3 regions of the Streptacidiphilus sp. EB129 genome follow, and region 3 is predicted to be linked to each of the others. Evidence: riboswitches for the same ligand, from Rfam matches in the RefSeq annotation. Region 3 holds a riboswitch; each other region holds the start of a gene.
What was found. A riboswitch is a leader RNA that binds a small molecule or an ion and turns the genes downstream of it on or off. The one in region 3 is predicted to bind S-adenosylmethionine.
Positions count from the first base shown of each region.

Region 1: it holds a riboswitch for S-adenosylmethionine, as region 3 does, so the genes downstream of both, ABH925_RS24310 (aminotransferase class V-fold PLP-dependent enzyme) here and ABH925_RS27640 (amino acid ABC transporter permease) in region 3, are expected to answer to the same signal.
Region 2: it holds a riboswitch for S-adenosylmethionine, as region 3 does, so the genes downstream of both, thrC (threonine synthase) here and ABH925_RS27640 (amino acid ABC transporter permease) in region 3, are expected to answer to the same signal.

Region 1 is NZ_JBGCCS010000021.1:80,014-84,021, forward strand. It holds gene trpD (anthranilate phosphoribosyltransferase) at 68-1,153, shown strand; SAM riboswitch class IV at 1,302-1,421, shown strand; gene ABH925_RS24310 (aminotransferase class V-fold PLP-dependent enzyme) at 1,499-2,866, shown strand; gene ABH925_RS24315 (Lrp/AsnC family transcriptional regulator) at 2,904-3,185, opposite strand; gene ABH925_RS24320 (rhomboid family intramembrane serine protease) at 3,182-3,970, opposite strand.
Region 2 is NZ_JBGCCS010000023.1:2,632-6,639, reverse strand. It holds gene ABH925_RS25200 (MoaD/ThiS family protein) at 251-529, opposite strand; gene thrC (threonine synthase) at 586-1,881, opposite strand; SAM riboswitch class I at 1,875-2,006, opposite strand; gene ABH925_RS25190 (glucosyl-3-phosphoglycerate synthase) at 2,180-3,292, shown strand; gene ABH925_RS25185 (trehalose-6-phosphate synthase) at 3,322-4,008, shown strand, end outside.
Region 3 is NZ_JBGCCS010000028.1:13,552-17,559, forward strand. It holds gene ABH925_RS27635 (amino acid ABC transporter ATP-binding protein) at 1-791, opposite strand, end outside; gene ABH925_RS27640 (amino acid ABC transporter permease) at 788-1,816, opposite strand; SAM riboswitch class IV at 2,139-2,247, opposite strand; SAM riboswitch class IV at 2,421-2,533, shown strand; gene ABH925_RS27645 (putative leader peptide) at 2,573-2,695, shown strand; gene ABH925_RS27650 (LLM class flavin-dependent oxidoreductase) at 2,866-4,008, shown strand, end outside.

The sequences.
Region 1 (4,008 bases), on a different contig from region 3:
TGGGCGGCGCCCCCGGTCGCTAGGCTGGCCTCTCCTTCAGTGAATACTCCACGGAGAGGCTACGGCCATGGCTGCAGCGTCGATCAAAGACGTGAACCCTGCGAACGGTGGCGGCGACCCCGTGCAGGCGCGGTCCTGGCCGGACGTCCTCACGGCGCTGATCTCGGGTACCGACCTGACGGCGGCGGACACCGCCTGGGCGATGGACCGGATCATGACCGGGGAGGCGAGCACCGCCCAGGTGGCCGCCTTCATGGTGGCGATGCGGGCCAAGGGCGAGACGGTCGAGGAGATCACCGGCCTGGTCCAGTCGATGTACGCGCACGCCACGGTGATCGAGGTGCCGGAACGGGCCGTGGACATCGTCGGCACCGGCGGCGACCGGGCCAAGACCGTCAACATCTCCACCATGTCGGCCGTGGTCGCGGCCGGCGCCGGGGCGCTGGTGGTCAAGCACGGCAACCGGGCCGCCTCCTCCGCGAGCGGGGCCACCGACGTGCTGGAGAAGCTCGGCGTCAACCTGAAGCTGACCCCGCAGCGGGTCGCCGAGGTGGCCGTCGAGGCGGGCATCTCCTACTGCCCGGCCCCGGTGTTCCACCCGGCGATGCGGCACGCCGGCCCGGCGCGGAGCGATCTGGGCATCCCGACCTTCTTCAACCTGCTCGGCCCGCTGACCAACCCGGCCCGGGTCGGCGCCAACGCGGTGGGCTGCTTCGACCGCCGGATGGCCGGGCTGATCGCCGGCGTGCTGGCCCGGCGCGGCGCGTCCGCCCTGGTCTTCCGGGGCGACGACGGGCTGGACGAGCTCACCATCACCGGCACCTCCACGGTCTGGCAGGTCCGGGACGGCCAGGTGCGCCAGAGCAGCTTCGACCCGCGCGAGGTCGGCATCACCTGCGTCGGCATCGAGGCCCTGCGCGGGGCGGACTCCAGCTACAACGCGGCGGTGGCCCGACGGGTGTTCGCCGGCGAGACCGGCCCGGTCCGGGACGCGGTGCTGCTCAACTCGGCGTCGGCGCTGGTCGCCCTGGACCAGACGGACGAGCCGCTGGTGGAGCAGATCGCTGCGGCGATGAAGCGCACCGCGGAGTCCATCGACTCCGGCGCGGCCGAGGCGACGCTGGCCCGCTGGGCCGAGGCCACACACCGGTAGGCGGATCACGCCGTCAGGTCCACGGGACGTCGCGGTACCGCGACGTCCCGTGCTCCGGCGTCCTGTGCTCTGCTGTCCCGTGCTCCGGCGTCTCGCATGGCGGACCTGTGCTCGCCCACGGGCTGGACCTCTGGCATAGTTCTCACCAGGTCACGAGTGACAGCGTTCAGGCCCCGGCTTGCTGTCCGGCAACCCTCCTTCCGTGGCGGGGTGCTTCCGGGTGACGACCAGGCCCTGCGGCGAACCCGTCGCACGGCAAGCGCGGATCCCCCCGTAGAGAGCAGCACCGCAGTGGCAGCGCCACCGGTGCACTCCCAGGGATCCACTGGATGTCCTGGAGGGGTTGTGTCTGCCTACCCGAACGCTCTGTCTGTCTGTGAGCCGCTCGCCGTGCTCGGCCGTGACGTCGAGGTTCCCCTGGTCGGCGGCGAGAAGGTCGGCTACGCCGCGCTGGACTACGCCGCCAGCGCCCCGGCGCTGCAGCGGGTCTGGGACGACGTCGCCGCCTACGCGCCGTACTACGGCAGCGTGCACCGCGGCGCCGGCTACCTGTCGCAGCTGTCCACCGACCTGTTCGAGCAGAGCCGGGCGACCGTCGCCGACTTCCTCGACCTGCGCGAGGACGACCAGCTGGTCTTCACCCGGGCCACCACCGACTCGCTGAACCTGCTGGCCGGCGCGCTGCCGGCCGGCACCGAGGTCTTCGCCTTCGAGACCGAGCACCACGCCTCGCTGCTGCCCTGGCGCAAGCCGGGCCTGACCGTCGGCTACCTGCGCGCCCCGCGCTCGCCCGGGCAGGCCGTGGCCGCGCTGGACGAGGCGCTGGCGGGGAGTGCGGCGCGGACCAAGCTGGTGTGCGTGACCGGAGCGTCCAACGTCACCGGGGAGATCTGGCCGGTCCGCGAGCTGGCCGAGGTGGCCCACCGGCACGGCGCGCGGATCGTCCTGGACGCCGCGCAGCTGGCCCCGCACCACCCGGTCTCGGTGCGCGAACTCGACGTCGACTGGGTCGCCTTCTCCGGGCACAAGCTCTACGCCCCGTTCGGTGCGGGCGTGCTGGCCGGGCGCGCCGACTGGCTGGACGCGGCCGAGCCCTACCTGGCCGGCGGCGGCGCCAGCCGTACCGTCGCCAGGGAGGCGGACGGTTCGGTCGCCGTGGAGTGGCACCGGGGCCCGTCCCGGCACGAGGCCGGATCGCCGAACGTGATCGGCGCCTACGCCGTCGCCTCGGCCTGTCGCGCGCTGACCGAGGCGGGCTTCGACCGGCTGGTGGCGCGCGAGCAGCAGCTGATCGCCCGGCTCCGGGCCGGGCTCGCCGAGGTCCCCGAGGTGCGGGTGCTGACGCTGTTCGGCGAGGAGCACCCCCGGGTGGGCGTGATCTCCTTCGTGGTGCAGGGCTGGAACAGCTCGCACTTCTCCGCGGCGCTGTCGGCCGAGTACGGCATCGGCGTGCGCGACGGACTGTTCTGCGCGCACCCGCTGGTGCGCACGCTGCTGGGCGGGGAGGAGGCCGCGCCGTCCGAGTGCGGGGCGCCGGAGGCGTCGCTGCCGGGGGAGCAGAGCCTGAACGCGATCCGGGTCAGCTTCGGCGCCGGCACGCCGGACGAGCACGTGGACCGCTTTGTCGCGGCGGTCCGGGAGCTGGTCAGCGACGGCGCGCGGTGGGCGTACCGAACCGAGGGCGGCCGCTGCGTCCCGGACACCCGGCGCTGACCGCTCCGGCCTGCTGCGGCGCGGCCTCCTCGTGGGGCTACTCGTCGAGGCCGAGGGCGAAGGCGGCGTCGAGGTCGTGCTTGGAGTAGCTGCGGAAGGCCACGTGGGTCTCCGTCTGCTGGACTCCGGGAACCTTGTTGACCTGGCCGGGGATCACGTCGGCCAGGTCGTCGTGGGCACGCACCCGGACCAGGGCGACCAGGTCGTAGGTGCCGGTCACGGAGTAGACCTCGGTGACGCCGTCGATGGCCGCGATCGTCTCGGCGATCTCGGGGATCTGGTCGACACTGGTCTTGATGAGCACGATCGCGGTGATCACGGGGGGTCTCCTGGGAGCGCGGCGGGGATACTGCGGTCAGCGTATCCGCGCCGTCGGCAGTAGAGCAGCCAGGCGAAGAGGAAGCCGCCGACGAACCCGATGAGATGGGCCACGTAGGCCACCCCCGGCACCGCCGCCGAGACCGCGTCCACCGACATCCACTGGATCGCGAACCACATCCCCAGCGCCAGCCAGGCCGGGAACCGCAGCGGCAGGAACAGCAGCAGCGGGATCAGGCTGGTCACCCTGGCCTTCGGGTACAGCCGCAGATACGCGCCGAGCAGCCCGGCGATGGCCCCGGACGCGCCCACCAGGGTCTGCGTGGCACCGTCGCCGTGCGACTGCACCAGCGCGTAGCCGTAGGTGGCGAGGTAGCCCAGGGCGATGTAGCTGAGCAGGAACGGCAGCCGGCCCGTCCGCTCCTCGACCATGGCGCCGAAGACGTACAGGAACAGCATGTTGCCCAGCAGGTGCAGCCAACCGCCGTGCACGAACATCGCGGTGAGCACCGACAGCGCCGGGACCTTCGGGAACGGGCGGGGGACCGGGCAGCCGTGGGCGGCGGCCTGCCGCAGCGGGTGGTTGTCCAGCAGCTCACTGGGGATGACGGCCCAGTGCTGGTAGTACGTCAGTTCCGCACAGGCCCGGGCGTTGCCGCTGCCGTAGAGGGGGTCGAGTCCGGAGACCGGGCCGACCAGGAACACCAGGACGCACACCGCGATCAGCGTCCAGGTCATCAGAGGGAGGTACGGACTGGGGCGTTCTTCGCGTACCGGGATCTCCATGTACCCAGCATTCCTTGGATGGACATATCTGACACTGC
Region 2 (4,008 bases), on a different contig from region 3:
CGGCCGCTGCCGGGCAGGGTGGACGGCCAGGTGGTACACGTGGCGTGAGCGAAGGGATTGGCCGGAAGTGCCGTACGTGACGTACCCGCAAGGGCGGACCACCGGTAACCGGAAGCAACTGTACCCCTCCGCGGGTGGAGATCCGTGCACAGGGCACGTGCCGCCGGTGTACGCATGGAAAACAACGGAACCGGGATACCCGCGAATAGCGGGCGGCCCGGTTCCGAGTTGTTCTGGGAATTACTCTGCGTCAGCAGCCGCCGGCCACGGCCGGGATCACCGAGACGCTCGCGCCGTCCGGAACGGCCGTCTCCAGACCCTCCGCGAAACGCACGTCGTCGTCGTTCACGTACACGTTGACGAAGCGGCGCAGCTTGCCGGCGTCGTCCAGGATCCGGCCGCTGATACCGGTGTGGTTCGCCTCCAGATCGGCGATCACGGCCGCGAGGGTGGCGCCCTCGGCCGCGACCTCGGCGGCCCCGCCGGTGTAGGTGCGGAGGATGGTGGGGATTCTGACGGAAACGCTCATGCTGGTACTCCTCTGCTTCGCCCGCTCAGGCGAGTCGGTTCCCTCGCTTCGCCTGCTCAGGCGAGGCCGGCCTCTCGGAACGAGACCAGGGTGGGGCGGATGGTGGCGGAAAGGCCGGTGGTCGGCTCCACCGCGTCCAGGGTCTTCAGGCCGTCGCCGGTGTTGAGGACGACGGTCTCGGCGGCCGGGTCGAGCAGACCGTTCTTGATCAGCTTCTGCAGCACGCCCACGGTCACCCCGCCCGCCGTCTCGGCGAAGATGCCCTCGGTGCGCGCCAGCAGCTTGATCGCGTCCACCACCTGCTCGTCGGTGACGTCCTCCACCGCGCCCCCGGTGCGGCGGCAGATGTCCAGCACGTAGGGGCCGTCCGCCGGGTTGCCGATGGCCAGCGACTTGGCGATGGTGTTCGGCTTCTGCGGGCGGATCACGTCGTGGCCGGCCTTGAAGGCCACCGAGACCGGGGAGCAGCCCTCGGCCTGGGCGCCGAAGATCTTGTAGGGCCTGTCCTCGACCAGCCCGAGGGCGATCAGCTCCTTGAGACCCTTGTCGATCTTCGTCAGCTGGGAGCCCGAGGCGATCGGGATGACCAGCTGGTCCGGCAGCCGCCAGCCGAGCTGCTCGCAGATCTCGTACGCCAGCGTCTTGGAGCCCTCGCCGTAGTACGGGCGGAGGTTGACGTTGACGAAGCCCCAGCCCTCGCCGGCCGGGTCGCCGATCAGCTCCGAGCAGAAGCGGTTCACGTCGTCGTAGTTGCCCTCGATGCCGACCAGCTCGCCGCCGTACACGGCGGCCATCACGATCTTGCCCTGCTCCAGGTCGTGCGGGATGAAGACGCAGGAGCGCAGCCCGGTTCGGGCGGCGGCGGCACCGACCGCGCCGGCCAGGTTGCCGGTCGACGAGCAGGACAGGGTGGTGAAGCCGAAGGTGCGGGCGGCCTCGACGGCGATGGCGACCACGCGGTCCTTGAAGGAGTGCGTCGGGTTGCCGGAGTCGTCCTTGACGTAGAGGGCGCCGGTGACGCCCAGCTCGCGGGCCAGGTTGTCGGCCTTGACCAGCTTGGTCCAGCCCGGGTTGAGGTTGGGCCGGGAGGCCACGTCGGGCGAGACCGGCAGCAGCGGCGCGTAGCGCCAGATGTTGGTGGGGCCCGCCTCGATCCGGGCGCGCAGCGCCTCGGGGTCTCCGGTGGGCAGGTCGTAGGCCACCTCAAGGGGGCCGAAACACTCGCTACAGGCGAAGTCGGGGGCCAGTTCGCTCCGCGCGCCGCACTCGCGGCAGGACAGGGCGACGGCGGGGCCGAACGAGTCGGATGTCAGTGGTGCAGCTACCATGATGGCGAGGCCCTCTCTCCTCATCTTCCCCGCGGCGCGTCTCGCCGCAGGACGGAATTGGCACCTTCCCGACCAGCGCCGCAGTGGCGGATGGCAGGGGGGTTGCCGGGACTTCAACGGGCCGTTCCCTCAGTCCCTCTGGATGAGCTCTATGGCGGTCGGTCGCTGCCGCGCCGCGTTTGTGATGATGGCCGTACACCCGCCGAGCGGCGGTGGTAGGTCGTCCCCAAGACTGTAACCGAAGCCCCGCCCACGATCACGGGTCGTCCGCGAGGCGAGACACGCGCCATGACGGACGGTGCCACAAAGAATGAGGAGCCCTGTGCTTGACGAGGTCGCGGACTGGCTGCGCCGCCGCTCCTGGGCGGCCGCCGACCGCTCGCTCCCGGAACTGCTGGCAGCCAAACGGGCTACCGGCAGCACGGTCAGCGTGGTGCTCCCGGCGCTGGACGAGGAGGCGACCGTCGGCGAGATCGTCACGGCGATCCGCCGCGACCTGATGGAGGCCGTGCCGCTGGTCGACGAGCTGGTGGTGGTCGACTCCGGCTCCAGCGACCGCACCGGGCAGGCCGCGGCCGCGGCCGGGGCGCGGGTGGTGCACCGCGACGACATACTGCCCCGGCTCCCCGCGGTGGCCGGGAAGGGCGAGGTGCTCTGGCGGTCGCTGCTGGTCACCGGCGGCGACATCGTCTGCTTCGTCGACGCCGACCTGCGGGCGTTCGACTCGGCGTTCGTCTCCGGCATCGTCGGGCCGCTGCTGACCGACCCCGGGGTGGCCTTCGTCAAGGCCATGTACGACCGGCCGCTGGAGACCGCGACCGCGCACGACCCGGCCGGCGGCGGACGGGTCACCGAACTGGTCGCCCGACCGCTGCTGAACCTCTACTGGCCGCTGCTGGCCGGCTTCGTCCAGCCGCTCGGCGGCGAGTACGCCGCGCGCCGCTCGCTGCTGGAACGGCTGCCCTTCCCCACCGGGTACGGGGTGGAGCTCGGACTGCTGGTGGACGCCCTGGAGCTGGCCGGCCTGGACGCACTCGCCCAGGTGGACGTCGGCGTGCGGCACCACCGGCACCAGGACGCCCGGGCACTGGGCCGGATGGCGGCCGCCATCCAGCTCACGGCGATGGAGCGGTTGTCCCGCGGCCACCGGCTGAAGCTCGCCGACGACCTGGCCGAGGAACTGGCCACGCCCCGGATCACCCAGTTCACCCGCACCGCGGACGGCTTCACCCCGACCACCGCCGACATCGCGGTGAGCGAGCGCCCGCCCCTCGTCACGCTGCTCGACCTCACCACGCCCGGCTTCACCACGCCCGACCCCGACGCGCCCGACCTCAACGCGCCCGATGCCGCTCCGCGCGAAGCCACCGCACCAGACGCCAACGCTCCCGAAGCCACTGCTTCCGACGCCACTGCGCCGAATCATCACGTTTGACCATGTCCACCCGAGGCAAGGTAGGGACCATGCCCAACGCCAGCGAAGCCAGGATTCTGCTCGCCTCCAACCGCGGACCGGTGTCCTACACCGTCGAGGACGACGGCACGCTGACCCCGCGCAGAGGCGGCGGCGGGCTGGTGTCCGGCCTCTCCGCCATCGGCGAGGAGGTGGACTCGGTCTGGGTCTGCGCCGCGCTCTCCGAAGGGGACCGCGCCGCGACCCGGCAGGGCCGCACCGACCCGTCCGTGCGCATGCTGGACATCGACCCGGGCACCTTCGCCCGCGCCTACAACGGCATCGCCAACTCCACGCTCTGGTTCGTCCACCACCTCATCTACAACACCCCGACCAGCCCCGTCTTCGGCGCCGCCTTCCGTCGCGAGTGGGCCTCCTACGAGGCCTACAACACCGCCTTTGCCGAGGCGCTGGCGGCGGCCGCGGCACCCGGGGCGACCGTGCTGGTCCAGGACTACCACCTGTCACTGACACCCCGGCTGCTCCGCGCGCTGCGCCCGGACCTGCGCATCGGCCACTTCTCGCACACCCCCTGGGCGCCGCCGGACTACTACCGGCTGCTGCCCGACGACATCGCCCGCGACGTGCTCACCGGCATCCTCGGCGCGGACCGCGCCGGATTCCTCACCCAGCGCTGGGCCGCCGCCTTCGCCGACTGCTGCGAGGCCGTGCTGGGCGCGGAGGTCGACCGGGACGCC
Region 3 (4,008 bases):
GTGCGCGGGTGTTGCGGGTGGTCCAGCACCTGGTCGGGCGGGCCCTGTTCGAGGATCCGGCCGCCGTCCATGAAGACGACCTGGTCCGCGACCTCGCGGGCGAAGCCGATCTCGTGGGTGACGACGACGAGGGTGGTGCCGCTGGTCGCGAGGTCCTTGATGACGGCCAGCACCTCCCCGACGAGTTCCGGGTCGAGCGCGGAGGTCGGCTCGTCGAAGAGGATGACACCCGGGCCCAGTGCCAGGGCGCGGGCGATCGCCACCCGCTGCTGCTGTCCGCCGGACAACTGTCGCGGATAGGCGCCGGTCTTCTCGGCCAGCCCCACCCGGCCGAGCAGGGTGCGCGCCACCTGCTGCGCCTCCGGCTTGCGCAGCAGGCCGGTGGCCACGGGAGCGGCGGCCACGTTGTCCAGCACGGTCAGGTGCGGGAAGAGGTTGAAGTTCTGGAAGACGAAACCGATCCGGCTGCGCTGAACCAGGATCTGGCGTTCGCTCAGTTCCTTCAGCCGCCCACGGTGTCGGCGGACACCGATCAGTTCGCCGTTGAGACTGACCTGGCCGATCTCGGGCTTCTCCAGGTGGTTGATCACGCGGAGCAGCGTGGACTTGCCGGAGCCGGACGGACCGACGACGACCGTGACTTCACCCGCGGGCACCGTCAGGTCGATCCCGTCGAGGACCCGGTGGGCTCCGTACCACTTGTGCACGTCGCGGACCTCGACCGCGGCCGGCCGGACGTCTGTCCGCGTGGGAGTCGCCGGCTCCGACAGGGCCGTCTTCACAGTGCTCATAGCGCCGTCTCCCTCTGGACACGCGCCCGCAGGGCGGACAGGCCGCTGCGCAACCGCTGCAGCGGGGTCGGTGGAAGGGTCCGCAGCGCGCCGCGTGAGTAGTGGCGCTCCACGTAGAACTGGACGACGGAGATCACGCTGGTGAGGATCACGTACCAGACGGTGGCGACCAGCAGCAGCGGCACGATGTCGCCGGGATAGGTGCTGCCCATGCTCTGGACGGATCCGAACAGGTCCAGCAGTGAGACGTAGAAGACCAGTGAGGTGCTCTTCACCAGGCCGATCAGCTGGTTGACGTAGGAGGGAACGATGGCCCGCAGCGCCTGCGGGAAGACGATCCGGGCGAACTGGTAGTGCCTGGGCAGTCCGAGGGCGGCGGACGCCTCGTGCTGGCCCTGGTCGACGGAGAGGATGCCGGCCCGGACCACCTCGGCGGCGTAGGCGGCCTCGTTGAGACTCAGTCCCACGACCGCGACCACGATGTCGGTGGCCAGCTTCGACTCGTCGACGTGCAGGAACGCGGGCCCGAACGGCACACCGACACTCACCGTGCGGTACAGCGCGCTGAAGTTGTAGAGGAAGAGCAGGACCACGATCAGTGGCACCGACCGGAACAGCCAGATGTAGATCCAACTGGTCACGCGTAGCACGGGGCTGCGGGAGAGCCGGGCGAGCGCCAGCAGCACGCCGCCCACCAGCCCGAGCACGGCGCTGTAGGCCGTCACTTCCAGGGTGACGACCAGGCCGTGGGTGATCACCGGGCGCACGAACCAGTACTGGAAGCGGTCCCACTGGTAGAAGGGATTGGTGGCCAGTCCGTGCGTGATCTGGGCGACCAGGACCAGGGCGAGTGCGCTGGTGATCCAGCGCCCCGGGCGTCGGAGCGGGATCACCCGCTGTGCCGACAGCGGACGGTCGGCCCGCCCGGGGTCAACCGGCACAGCGGTGAGGGGCTGCGGGGACGGCTCCGCCCTGGGCGGATCCGTGGTACCTGACGGCACGGCAGGAACGAGAGACTCATTCATACATGGACTCCGGCGAAGGTGCACTGCGTTCGCGCCAAGGGGGTTGTCGCACAGTGCGGTGAACACACCCGGGGCGTGTCGGAGCACGCCGCGTCGCGGGTGGAAGGGGGAGGTGGCACGCCGCAGGAGGCGTGCGTACTGCAGGAAGCTGTCAGCCCTGACAGCGACAGCGGGCGCTGCCGGAGGCCCTACACAGGGCGCTGCTGACACGGAGAAGGTCGATGTGGCGGCTCAGGTACGCGGCCGCACGACCGTGGCGCCGCCATGCGGCCATCCCCGGACCTGCGTACATCGCCGTCACCATCGCCATTCCGCCCACCGGGCCTCGCGCTTACCGATCGTCATTCGGTCCGGTCGTCACCTGGAGCACCCCACCGCGTCGGAGGGTTGCCGGTCAGCAAGCCAGGGCTTCGTCGCTGACGCTCATGACCGTTCTGATCCACGAACGTAGGTGCGCTCCGCAAGGAGTGTCAACACCCGACCAGGAGTTGAGACCAGGTGGCAGGCGCGCCGCAGGCCTTCAGGCTGGGAACGCCTTCGGCATGACCGGCGTTCGACCGTACAGGATTGTGGTCGACACCGGTGCCGGGTTACGGTGCAGCCAGGTCATGAGTGTCAGCGACAAGCCCTGGCTTGCTGACCGGCAACCCTCCCACGCGGTGGGGTGCTCCAGGTGACGACCCGGCGGAGCCGAAAACGGTGCCGCAAGCGCGAGTTCGAACCGATGCGAGCCGATCGGGACAGGAGGTGACGACAGTGCGGGGAGCCCCTCAGCGGTCCGCGGTCGTCACTGTCAAGGCCCAGTGCCGGGTCGCCACCAGGTCGTCGCGGCGCCACATCGATCTGCAGCGCGTCACCACCGCGCTGTGTCCGGCGTAACGACGCACGCCCTCGCGCGGCGCGCCTCCACGCCGCTCGCAGCCGTCTGACCCGCGCAGCCGCACCCGCTCGTCCTGCCCAGCCCGCCTTCGGCGTCGGCTGCCGCGTTCGAGGCGCCGCGTCCCGCGCCCTTTCAGCAGTGAAGCACTCCGCACAGGAAGCGGTCCCCCATGCCTGAACCTCACTCAGCCCTGCACCTGTCCGTCGCCCTCGACGGATCCGGCTGGCATCCAGCGGCCTGGCGCGAGCACGACGCCCGGCCCGAGGCCCTGTTCACCGCCCGGTACTGGGCCGACCTGGTCGCCGAGGCCGAGCGCGGCCTGTTGGACCTGGTCACCGTCGAGGACTCGCTGAGCCTGCAGTCCGCCCATCCCACCGAACCAGACGAGCGGACCGACCAGGTGCGGGGCCGACTGGACGCGGTGCTGATCGCCGCCCGCATCGCGCCGCTGACCCGGAACATCGGGCTGATCCCGACCGCGGTCGTCACGCACACCGAGCCGTTCCACCTCTCCAAGGCGATCGCCACCCTCGACTTCGTGAGCAACGGCCGCGCCGGGATCCGCGTGAAGGTGTCCGGACGCGCTGACGAGACCGCACACTTCGGGCGGCGCCCGCTGCCGCAACTGCGGCTCGGGGAGCTCGACTCACCGGCAGGACGGGAACTGCTTCGGGATCTCCTCGCCGAGGCCGAGGACTACGTCGAGGTCCTGCGCCGGCTGTGGGACAGCTGGGAGGACGACGCCGAGATCCGCGACATCGCCACCGGCCGGTTCATCGACCGCGGCAAGCTGCACTACATCGACTTCGAGGGCAGCAGGTTCAGCGTGCGTGGGCCGTCCATCACGCCGCGACCGCCGCAGGGCCGGCCCGTCGTCGCCGCGCTGGCACACCGGGGCGAGCCCTACCGCCTGGTCGGCCGCTCGGCCGACCTCGGCTTCGTCACCCCGCGCGACACCGGGGAAGCCCGCTCGATCGTCGCCGAGATCCGCGACGCACAGGCGGCAGCAGGCCGCACCGAGGAGACCGTGCACATCTTCGGCGACCTGGTGGTCTTCCTCGACGGCGACCCCGGCGCCGCCGCCGACCGCAGGGCCCGCCTGGACCAGCGCGCCGGCGGCCCGTACACCAGCGACGCCCACGTCTTCACCGGGACGCCCGCGGAACTCGCCGACCTGCTCCAGGAGTGGCAGCAGGCCGGGCTCGCCGGCTTCCGGCTGCGGCCCGGCACCATCCCCCACGACCTGGAGCAGATCACCCGCCGCCTGGTGCCCGAACTCCAGCGCCGCAGCGTCTTCCGCACCGCCTATGAG